3 regions of the Rhizobium sp. BK060 genome follow, and region 2 is predicted to be linked to each of the others. Evidence: riboswitches for the same ligand, from Rfam matches in the RefSeq annotation. Region 2 holds a riboswitch; each other region holds the start of a gene.
What was found. A riboswitch is a leader RNA that binds a small molecule or an ion and turns the genes downstream of it on or off. The one in region 2 is predicted to bind thiamine pyrophosphate.
Positions count from the first base shown of each region.

Region 1 (3,877 bases), on a different contig from region 2:
CGGCGCCGGCGATTTCGGCGTTCGCAATCATACCGATTTTGATCGCGTCAACGCGCACATCGGCAAAGACCGCCTTGATCTGGTCGGCAACGAAAGCGGCAGGAACCAGATGGACACCGGAAACACCCTGGCTGTTTTGCGCGGTCAGCGCGGTTAAAACTGCCATGCCGTAGACGCCACGGGCAGAGAACGCCTTCAAATCGGCCTGGATTCCGGCGCCGCCCGAGGGATCGGAGCCGGCGATGGAAAGAACGTTGCGGATCATCCGTGAACCTTTCGAATGTTTTCAGCGATGTCGCGGGTGGCAGCCTCTGGGTCAGGGGTGCCGCAGATCGCGGAGACGACCGCAAGACCGTCAGCGCCAGCCGCGAAGACAGCTCCGACATGATCCGCCTTCAAGCCGCCGATCGCGACGGCGGGAACGCGACAGATCCGCACCAGACGCGCGAGCCCGGCAAAACCAATCGGCTGTTTGTGGTCCGCCTTTGTCGGCGTCGCAAACACCGGGCCGATGCCGGCATAATCCACGATTGCCGGATCGACCGCCGCGGCCAGCGCCTCGGTCTCGACCGAGAGCCCAAGGATCATGTCGTGCCCAATCCGTGCGCGGGCAGTGGGTGCATCCATGTCCTGTTGCCCAATGTGAAGACCGTCGGCACCAATTGCGACCGCGGCCTCGACGTCATCGTTGACGATGAGCCGCGCACTGGTGCCAAAGAAAGCCGCCTTGAGCGCCCGCCCGGTCTCGATCATCCGGGCCGTATCCGCTTGCTTGTTGCGCAGTTGCACAACCGTCGCTCCGCCCGCGACTGCCGCCCGCGCCGTCTCCACCATGCCTAGGCGGGCGCAAAGGTCGGGATCGAGGACGAGGTAAAGTGAAAGATCGATGTTCTTCATGCACAGCGCAGCCGTGCGTGGCGATCGAGAAGTGAGGCGTCGAGCCCTGCAAGCGCGTCGAGGAACCGCCAGGAAAACGAGCTCGGGCCGTCCGCCTTGCTGGCCGCCGTTTCACCGGCAACAGCAAAGGTCGCGAGTGCCGCAACCGTTGCCTCGAAGGGTGCGTCGGGCCGAACCGCCACGAAGGCGCCCACAAGGCAGGTCAGCGAACACCCAAGCGCGGTCACCTGAGGCATCAACGCCGAGCCCCCCTCGATGCGCGCCGCCCGTTCGCCGTTGGTGACGAAATCAACAACGCCGGTCACTGCGACGGTCGCTCCGTGCACCCTTGCGAGCAGGCGTGCGGATTCCTCGGCCTGCTCGACACCGTCGCGGCTGTCCACGCCCTGGCCACGGCTTGCGCCGCCGGCAAGCGCGATGATTTCGGAGGCATTGCCGCGAATGACGGCGGGGCCGAGCTCCAGCAGCCGGTCCACAGCAGCACGACGAAACCCCGTGGCATAATGGGCGACCGGATCGAGAACCCATGGTTTTCCAGACTGACCGGCCGCGATGGCGGCCGTCTCCATGCCGCGCAGCCAGCCTGACGAAAGTGTACCGATATTGATTGTCAGCGCGCCAGCGATCGCGGCAAATTCGCCAGCCTCTTCTTGCGCATGCACCATGGCGGGAGAAGCACCAGCCGCCAGGAGCACATTGGCCGCGATGTTCATGGCAACGAAGTTGGTAATGCAATGGACGAGTGGCGGTCGCGCGCGCAAGTGGCTCAGCAACGTTCCCGGTGAGGTTTGGTCTGGCATGGTGCGCCTTTCAATCGGGGAGGAAAGGCGCGAGGACTTGCGCGGGAAGCTGGAAGTCCCGAGCGACTCCCTCCGCCGGCATTATCCGGTTCAGGTTCAAAGGGTGCTTCTCAGCCCACCATCAGGAGGGCGCCCCTGTCTCTCATTGGCTTGTTGTGGCAGAGAAGCACGCATCTGTCATCCATAAAATGGACACCGCCGGGCAAGAACCCGGCGACGTCGCGTGCGACGTGGTCAGGGACTATTCCGCTGCCTGATAGATGCTCCGGTCGATAAGAGACGATCTCGGGCCGAGTGCCGCAGCAAGTGTGACGAGGACCGAGAGGACGGCGACAAATGTGATGCCGGCAAAATACGGATCCCAGCCAAAACCGGAGGCCGCACCGAAGATCGCCGAAGCTGCCGCAAGGACGATACCGCCACCAATCTGGAAGGACGCGAACAACAGCCCGGATGCAAGCCCGGATTGGTCTTCGCCAACGTCGGAGAGGGCGGCAACCTGCACGGAGGGGTAGGTCATGGCATAACCCACACCGAGCGGGATCTGCGACAGCGCAACCAGCAAGATGGGGTTGATGTGGCCGACACTCAGGATCCAGAAGATATAGCTTATGGCCTGCAGCGCTACGCCGAGTGTCATCAGCCCGGTCGTACCGCGATTTTGCGCGATCGTGGCAAAACGTGGCGCCAGGAACATGACGCAGACGCCGCCGAAGGCAAAGGAGAAGCCGGTCGCAAAGGCCGACCAGCCGACCACGGTCTGATAGTAGAGGGTCGCGATAAACTGGAAGCCGACATAGACGCCCTGGAACAGCGCGGCAATGGCATTGGCGTGGGAAAGCTTTGCCCGCCGGAATATCGCAAGCGGTACCATCGGATCAGAATGGCGAGATTCGACGATGAGGAAGAGACCGATCAAAGCGGTGGCCGCCACCAGTGCTCCCCAGGTTGGCACTGCCTGCCAGCCCTCGGCCGCAGCATTGGTAATGCCAAAGACGAAAAGCAAAAGTCCAGGCGTGATCGTCATTGCGCCTGCCCAGTCGAACGTCGCACGCGGCCCGCTGCGACGTTGATCCGCTGGCAGGACGAAGGGAGCAATCGCCAGCGCGATGACGGCGACAGGCGCGCCCATGACAAGCGTTGCCCGCCAGCTGAAAACGGTCGCGGCCCCACCGAGCACCATGCCGAGGACGAAGCCGGTCGCGCCGGTAGAGGCAAAGACGCCAAGCGCTTTCGCACGGGCTGCCCCTTCGCCGAACACCGACAGGAGCAGGGCAAGGGCAGCCGGTGCTGTGAACGCCGCGGCAATGCCCTTTATCAAGCGAGCGGCAATCAAAGTCGGGCCGCTATCGACAAAACCGCCCGCAATACTGGCGGCAGCGAATATGCCGAGCGACCAGAGGAAGACGCGACGGTGGCCGAAGACGTCCGCGACGCGCCCGCCCAGCAGCAGGAACCCGCCATAGCCAAGCACGTAGGCGCTGACCGCCCATTGGAGGGATGTCGCTTTCATGCCGAGCTCGGCCTGGATCGCCGGAAGCGCGACGCCAATCGTGGATACGTCCATTGCATCGAGAAAGTTGGCAGCGCAGAGCAGCAGCAATGCTACGCTCGCTGTACCTGGAGAACGGGAGTTGGTCATGAATGATCGTTCCTTTCTGCCGACGCCATGGGAGGAAGATTGAGCGTCAGGGAACGAGAAAATGTACACCTACTGAACCTATTGCAAATTGATAGTAACCATGCCAGGTATTACTGAGAATGATGAATGATGCGATCCTCCGAAAGATAGACCTCAATCTCCTGCTGGCCTTCTCGGTATTGATGCAGGAGCGCAATGTCTCTCGTGCGGCCGAGCGGCTTCTCCTCGGTCAGCCGGGCCTGTCGGCCGCTTTGAAGCGGCTGCGAGAGACACTTGATGACGAACTGTTCGTGCGGGTAGGGCGAGGCCTGCAACCGACGGCGCGTGCCCTTGCCATTGCGCCTGCGATCGAGGATGCCTTGTCGGGGATCGAGCGCGCGATCCGGCCGCCTGATGCCTTCGATCCCAAGAGCTGGCAGGGCGAGTTCAAGATCGGCATGTGCGACAATCTGGAATCGGCTTTCTTCGGGCCGCTCGTCGCGCGCCTGCGTGAACTCTCACCGGGCGCACGGCTGATCGGTGTCGCTGCGGACAAGCA
Region 1 covers NZ_JACHYW010000007.1:69,005-72,881, reverse strand. Annotated here, with positions in the region: gene thiD (bifunctional hydroxymethylpyrimidine kinase/phosphomethylpyrimidine kinase) at 1-265, opposite strand, end outside; gene thiE (thiamine phosphate synthase) at 262-897, opposite strand; gene thiM (hydroxyethylthiazole kinase) at 894-1,697, opposite strand; TPP riboswitch at 1,748-1,844, opposite strand; gene FHT71_RS09685 (MFS transporter) at 1,939-3,339, opposite strand; gene FHT71_RS09680 (LysR family transcriptional regulator) at 3,459-3,877, shown strand, end outside.
Region 1: it holds a riboswitch for thiamine pyrophosphate, as region 2 does, so the genes downstream of both, thiM (hydroxyethylthiazole kinase) here and thiC (phosphomethylpyrimidine synthase ThiC) in region 2, are expected to answer to the same signal.

Region 2 (3,877 bases):
ACGCCGGACTTTCCGTCGCTGTCGCGATCGACGTCGGGGCCATATCGGAAACGCTTGCGACCGATTGCGAGGTCGTGGTGGTCAACACGGCTTCAAGAGCTCTCCCGGAGGAGGAAGCGGCAAGGAAGGTCAGCGCTGCGGCGAAGGCCCTTCTTGCCGCCTCACCTCAAATCGTTCTGAAAAAGATCGACTCCCGGCTTAAGGGGAATGTTGCGGCAGAAAGCGAAGCTTTGACTGCCGTCTTCGGTCACGAGGCAATCGTGGTGGCACCAGCCATTCCCGATCAAGAGCGTTTGACCCGCAACGGTCACGTCGTCGGTCGTGGTGTCGACAAGCCGCTACCGATTGTCGAACTTTTCGAGGCAAATAACGGCCAAGTGATCGTCCGCGATGCTGAAACGCACAGCGATCTCGACCGGGTGGTTGGCGCTTACGACTGGAAGACGACCCTTGCCGTCGGCGCCCGCGGTATCGGAGCTGCACTTGCCCGCAAGATCGGCCAACCGAACAGGGCAAGCAAACCTTTTGCCGCATCGAGCCGGACTGTCTTCGCTTTCGGCTCCCGCGATCCGATCACGACAGAGCAGATGACCAAGTTGCAAGTTTCCGGCGCTTTGACGTCAACCATCGATGCGCCCATGGGAGCGTTGACGTACGAGGAACGATTTGGCCTACCAATACTTTTGCGGTGCACGGGCGAAATCACCGGCGAAGCTGCAGCAGTTGCCGACCGCTTCGCGAAAGGCGTAAAATCGGTCATAGAGATGATGCGCCCGGAAATGCTGGTGGTCGGCGGCGGCGATACGGCGTTGGCAGTGTTTCACGCACTCGGAATTCGAGTCCTGAGGCCACAGGGCGAAATCGAGGCGGGTATTCCCTGGTTTGACGTCGTAACGTCAGATGGCCTGCGTTTCCGATGCGCGGTTAAGTCCGGGGGCTTCGGTAGTTCTGATAGTTTGGTAAGACTGATTGCACAGAATCAGGCGGCATAAGACAATGCCGGCGGGGAGAATGAAAGTGGACGAAGCAAACGGTGTATCGGCGAATGCGCAAGCGGCGCCTGCGGCTAAGCCGGAGCGCGGCAAGGCCGTCAAGCTGGTCGATCGGGTCTTCGACCAATTGCAGGAGCGTATTCGCTCGGGAAACTATCCGCCAGATTCACGCCTGCCTGGTGAGCACGAGCTTGCATCGATGCTTGGTGTCTCGCGCCCCATCGTGCGCGACGCGTTGGCACGGTTGCGCGATCAGGGGATCGTCTATGCCAGGCAAGGAGCCGGTACCTTTGTCAGCGCCCACGGCTCACCAACGGCGCAGCTTTCCTATTCGCCGGTCAAGACGATCGCCGACATCCAGCGCTGCTATGAGTTTCGCCTGACGATCGAGCCCGCGGCCGCCTACTTTGCCGCCAAGCGCCGTGACGAGGCGGCGATTCAGAAGATTGCCGCAGCGCTAGCCGATCTGCGTGAGGCAACCAGCCACCAGCTTCATCGCACCGACGCCGACTTCACGTTCCATCGTGCGGTCACGGAAGCTGCCAACAATCACTACTACACGGCCTCGATCGATGCCCTGAAGGCGCATATCGCGGTCGGCATGCACCTTCACGGCCTATCGCTCCTTGGTCCGCGTCAAGGCCTTGAGCAAGTCTATGAGGAGCACAACAAGATTTACCTCGCTATCGTCGAAGGCCGCGCGGAAGATGCGCGGGCGCTGATGAAGGCGCATCTCGAGGGGTCGCAGAGCCGCCTCTTCGAAGGCCGTGCGCTGGACCTTTCGATGTAGGCTGCGGCAGTCGGCTTGACAGCTCGGCTGCTCTGGCTCTAACCTTTTCACATTCACCAGGGGGGTCCCGGCAGGGGGCTGAGATACTGCTATCGTGCGCAGTGACCCGTTGAACCTGATCCAGTTCATACTGGCGTAGGGACGGTGCAAGCGCTCGAAGGCATTGGATTCTCGCGTGGAATCCGTGTCGGCGTCTTTTCATCATTCCGGCTGAGGACTGGGTCTCCAAACCTAAAACTTGGAGCCTCAACCATGAATATTGCCGCAAAGAACATCACCCCGGCCGTTACGACAGGCCCATTGCCGGCCTCTCGGAAAATCTACATTCCGGGGGAAATTCACGCCGACATCCGCGTGCCGATGCGCGAAATCACCGTCCACCCGACATCAGGGGAACCGCCGGTCACGGTCTATGATTCCTCAGGCATCTATACGGTCGAAGGTGCTGACATCAGCATCGAGCAAGGGCTTCCGGAACCGCGTCGCAATTGGGTCCTCGCTCGCGGCGATGTCGAAGCCTATCAGGGCCGCCAGGTGCGCCCTGAGGATAACGGCTTTGCCAGTGGCGAACGGCTGACGCCGGAATTTCCTGCCAAGCGCCAGCCGCTCCGCGCAAAGGACGGCAAGGCCGTCACCCAGCTCGCCTATGCCCGCGCCGGCATCATCACGCCCGAGATGGAGTTCATCGCGATCCGCGAAAATCTCGGCCGCAAGGCACAGGCGGAAGCCATCACGCGCGATGGCGAGAGCTTCGGCGCTCGGATTCCGGATTACGTCACCCCGGAATTCGTCCGGCAGGAAGTGGCTGCCGGTCGTGCGATCATTCCCGCCAACATCAATCACCCCGAATCCGAACCGATGATCATCGGCCGGAACTTTCTGGTGAAGATCAACGCCAATATCGGCAACTCCGCCGTCACCTCTTCCATGGCCGAAGAGGTCGAGAAGATGGTCTGGGCGGCACGCTGGGGCGCCGATACCGTCATGGATCTTTCCACCGGCCGCAACATCCACAACATTCGCGAATGGATCATTCGCAACTCTCCACTGCCGATCGGCACCGTTCCCCTCTATCAGGCACTGGAGAAGGTCGAGGGCATTGCCGAGAACCTGACCTGGGAAGTCTATCGAGACACCCTCATCGAACAGGCGGAGCAGGGCGTCGACTACTTCACGATCCATGCCGGGGTGCGGCTTCACTACATCCCGCTGACCGTCAACCGCGTCACCGGCATCGTCTCGCGTGGCGGCTCGATCATGGCCAAGTGGTGTCTTCATCACCACCGCGAGAGCTTCCTCTATGAGCACTTCGAGGAAATCTGCGACATCTGCCGCGCCTATGACGTCTCGTTCTCGCTCGGCGACGGCCTGCGTCCGGGTTCAATTGCCGATGCCAACGACGCCGCGCAATTCGCCGAACTGGAAACCCTCGGCGAACTGACGAAGATCGCCTGGGCTAAGGACTGCCAGGTGATGATCGAAGGCCCCGGCCACGTGCCGATGCACAAGATCAAGGAAAACATGGATAAGCAGCTCGCCGTTTGCGGCGAAGCACCGTTTTATACGCTGGGGCCGCTGACCACCGACATCGCACCGGGCTACGATCACATCACCTCCGGCATCGGTGCTGCTATGATCGGCTGGTTCGGGACGGCGATGCTCTGCTACGTCACCCCGAAGGAGCACCTGGGTCTCCCCGACCGCAACGACGTCAAAACCGGTGTCATCACCTACAAGATCGCCGCTCATGCCGCCGATCTCGCCAAGGGACACCCGGCAGCTCAATTGCGCGACGACGCACTGTCGCGCGCCCGCTTCGAATTCCGCTGGGAGGATCAGTTCAACCTGTCGCTGGATCCCGAGACAGCCCGCAGCTTCCACGACGAGACACTGCCGAAGGAAGCGCACAAGGTGGCGCACTTCTGCTCCATGTGCGGCCCGAAGTTCTGCTCGATGCGGATCTCGCACGACATCCGCGCCGAGGCGCAGAAGGAAGGGCTCGACGCCATGGCGGCGAAATACCGCGAGGGCGGCGATCTCTATATGCCGATCGACGCCACCCAAGGGTCGCGTGACTGAGATGCATGTCCTAGTC
Region 2 covers NZ_JACHYW010000008.1:207,601-211,477, forward strand. Annotated here, with positions in the region: gene FHT71_RS11600 (four-carbon acid sugar kinase family protein) at 1-992, shown strand, start outside; gene FHT71_RS11605 (FadR/GntR family transcriptional regulator) at 1,018-1,782, shown strand; TPP riboswitch at 1,831-1,942, shown strand; gene thiC (phosphomethylpyrimidine synthase ThiC) at 2,035-3,861, shown strand; gene thiO (glycine oxidase ThiO) at 3,863-3,877, shown strand, end outside.

Region 3 (3,877 bases), on a different contig from region 2:
TCACCGATGTAAGGACAATTTGCAGTAGGGAAAGAACGACGGCCCGGCCAGGGTCGAAATCAAAACGCAGCGATTGATAGATGGCAACCTCGACGGTCGTCGCGGCTGGCCCACCACCCAGCGTCAGCACCAGCGTGAAACTCGTGGCGCACAGCATGAAGATCAGACCGGCGATACCGGGAATGACCGAACGCAGAACCGGCCATTCAATGAAGCGGAAAATCGAGCCAGGCCGCATGCCGAGACCACTCGCCATCAACCAGTATTCCGCTGGCACGCGCTCTAATGCCGCCAGCATCAAGCGGCAAGCCAGCGGCATGTTAAAGAAGATATGCGCCAACAGGATCCCGGAAAGCCCGTAGATGCTGATCGGTTCCGCCATGCCGAGCTTGAGCAGCAGCGCGTTCATAAGGCCCTGCCGCCCCCAGATACCGACCAACCCGAGCGCCCCGATCAGAACAGGCAGGCCCATCGGCACAGCCATCAGCCGAATGATCCACATGCGTCCGGGGAAATGCTGCTGGCGCGCCAAGGCCTGAGCGACGGGAATCGCAAAAGCGATCGATAGCAGCGTCGAGAGCAAGGCCTGCAGCAAGGTGAAACGCAGGACCCGCAGGATGTACGGTTCAAGCACCGCCGCCAGAATGGACGAAGCACCGCTCGAGAGAAGCAAGGCGAAGACCGCAAGGCCGACGAAAACGGCAATGCCGGCAAGGCTTAGCGCCCCGCCCAACATCACCCGCCGCATCTCCGCCTTGGTCAAAAGCATCAATTCATGCTCATGGCAGCCAGCCACTCATCGATCCAGGCTTTGCGGTTCTCCGCGACTTCCTCCGAGCTCATCAGAAAGGTCTTTGACGGATTCACGAGCTTGCCGAACGCATCGGGCAGCGGTTGCGACGTCGCCGAAACCGGCATCATCCAGTTGTTGGTCGGAATGGTATCCTGGAAGCCCGGCGTCACCATGAATTTCAGGAAATCGCGCGCAAGCTCTTTGTCCGGCGCATTCTTAAGCAGGCCCGCCACTTCGATCTGTATGTAGTGGCCCTCTGAGAATGCAGCCGCCTGATAGCGGTCCGTATTTTCCGCAACCATGTGGTAGGCAGGCGAGGTCGTGTAGGAGAACACCATCGGCGCCTCACCCTTGGTGAAAAGTCCATAAGCCTCGGACCAGCCGGGCGTTACCGTCAACACCCGCTTTTTGAGTTTTGCCCAAGCCTCAGGCGCCTTATCGCCGTAGACGGACTTTACCCACAGCAAGAGACCGAGCCCGGGTGTCGAGGTGCGCGGGTCCTCAATGACGATCTTTTGCGAAGGGTCTCCTTCGACCAGATCCTTCATGCTCTGCGGCGGATTTTTGATCGTCCGGGTGTCGTAGATGACGGCGAAGTGGCCATAATCATAGGGCACGAATACATCGTCCTTGTAGTCCCCGGGCACTTTGAGTGCACTGACGTCGACACCACTCGCATCGAACAGGCCGGTTGCCTTCGCTTCCGTGGTCAGGTTCGTGTCCAGGCCGAGCACGACATCTGCCTTCGTACCAGTGCCTTCGAGCTTGAGGCGCGACAACAGCGCCACGCCATCAGCCACACTGACGAAATTGACGCTGCAGCCGCAGGTCTTCTCGAATGCTTCCTTGACCTTCGGCCCCGGACCCCATTCCGATGTGAAGCTCTCATAGGTGTATACGGTGAGCGTCTTGTCTGCCGCCCGCGCGCCTGGGCCGGCAAGGCCGACAGTCGCGACAAAGGCCGTGGCAAACAGCAAACAGCTTGTGAATTTGAACATGGCACCTCTCCTCTGGTTTGCTTGAAGGGGAAAAGGGCGGTGCCAGATGTCACGCGTCTAATCCCTCCGCCGGTGTTAGCCGGATCAGGTTCCGCGGGTTGGCTTTCAGCCTCTCAGCCGCGCACCGAATGGGCACGGGCACCCCGTTAGAGCGTTTGCAGATGTATCGCCACGCTTGGTGTCTTGCAAGTGGCGGCCTTAGCCCGCCACTGGCATTTATTCCGCTGCTTCGGTGCTGGCTGCCGGCCGCACCTCGGCCGCGCGCGGCAGCTGCGTCGGTTTCAGCATCAAGGCGGCGCAAAGGCCAATGAGCGCGATCGCGCAGGACGCCATGAAAAGCGGTGTGAACGCATTGGCATAGGCGTCGGCCACCGCCTGACGTGTCGACTCCGGCAAAGCCACCAGCATTTTCGGCGTCAGCTGCTCGATGTCAGTTACGCCGGGAATGGACAGTCCCGTCTTGCCGAGCTGTGAGCCAACGATCGCGCCGTAAATCGAGATAGCAATCGATGCGCCGCCCATGCGCGACAGCGTCACCGATCCCGTTGCGGCGCCGACGTCGCGCGCTGGAGCCGCATTCTGAACGCCGATGACCGGCACCTGTTGCGCAAGGCCGACGCCGAAGCCGTGGAGGGCCATCACTGCTCCGATCAGCAGGACCGGCGTTCCCGCATGAACCTGAGTGAGCAGCACGAATGCGATGGCACTGCAGGTCAGGCTTGCTACGGCAAACGGCTTGTAGCGCCCGGTGATGGAGATGATACGGCCCGCAGAAAGCGACCCGCAAACGATGCCGCCGGTCAAAAGAATGAAGAACGCGCCGGCCGCCGAGGGTGAAAGACCAGTCGTCGTCTGCAGGAACAGCGCGAAATAATTGACCATGCCGATGCCGATCGCGCCGCTCATGATCGACATAACAAGCAACAGGCTGAACGTGGAATTGCGGAACAGCGACAGCGGAACAATTGGCTCGGCGGCGCGGCGCTCGACGCGAATCCATCCGATGACTGCAGCAACGCCGAGTGCCATGATGACAAGGTTCTGCGGGGCCACCAGCGAACCGAAGAGCTGAGCGCCATCGGCAGCCAGCACGAAGCTCGCCGTCGTCCAGGCGAGCAGCAAGGCTCCGGCATAGTCGATCTTCGGACGGCGGTTCGGCTTCCGGTAAGGCAGCATGAGCACCAGACCGACAAGCACGACGAAGCCAATCGGAACGTTGACGAGGAAGATCGACCGCCAGCCGAAGAGATCGCTCATCGCACCACCGAGGACAGGCCCGATCGCACCGGATGCCATCAGCACAAGGCTGGAATAGCTTTGGTACCGCGCACGTTCGCGAGGCTCGAACAGGTCGGCGTTAACGGCGAAGATCGATACCATGATGCCGCCTCCGCCAAGCCCCTGCAACACGCGGGCTGCAATCAGCGTGTTCATGGATATGGCCAGTCCGCAGACGGCGGAGCCGATGGTGAAAATCATGAGCGCGGCCATCATCACATACTTGCGGCCGAAGAGATCGCCGAGCTTGCCGTAAAGCGGCATCACCGCGCTCACGGCGAGCAGATAGGCCGAGCCGACCCAGCTGAACCGCTCGAGGTGGCCGAACTCACCGACGATTGTCGGCAGAGCCGTTGCGACGATCTGGTTGTCGAGTGTCGCCATGAACATGGCTGCCATTAGAAAAAGGAAGAGGATGAACCGCCGACGATGATCCGTCACAAGCGGCGCCGCGGCAATTTGAGTGTCCATGAAGCGTCGTTCCAGGTGATACGTTGACTACGTTATGTGCTATTAGCATATAATTGTCAATGTCATGTTATTGACTTTGGCATATTCTCAATTGAGATGGGGCATGCTATATTTCCGGAATGAAAGAGAGCTTGACGAACCTGATCGACCCAGACGCTGCGACCGACGACCCAGGTATTCTGCGTATTGGCCAAAGCATGACCCGCATGCGCCTGATGACCGGGCGCCGACTGATCGGACGGCTCGCCATCCAGAGTGTGGCGCCCGGCCTTGAGCTGTCGCACCTTGACGTACTGGATGCCGTGCGGCGCGCGCAAGAGGCCGGTGAAGTAACAGT
Region 3 covers NZ_JACHYW010000009.1:210,523-214,399, reverse strand. Annotated here, with positions in the region: gene thiP (thiamine/thiamine pyrophosphate ABC transporter permease ThiP) at 1-769, opposite strand, end outside; gene thiB (thiamine ABC transporter substrate binding subunit) at 769-1,791, opposite strand; TPP riboswitch at 1,836-1,947, opposite strand; gene FHT71_RS12675 (MDR family MFS transporter) at 2,008-3,540, opposite strand; gene FHT71_RS12670 (MarR family transcriptional regulator) at 3,660-3,877, shown strand, end outside.
Region 3: it holds a riboswitch for thiamine pyrophosphate, as region 2 does, so the genes downstream of both, thiB (thiamine ABC transporter substrate binding subunit) here and thiC (phosphomethylpyrimidine synthase ThiC) in region 2, are expected to answer to the same signal.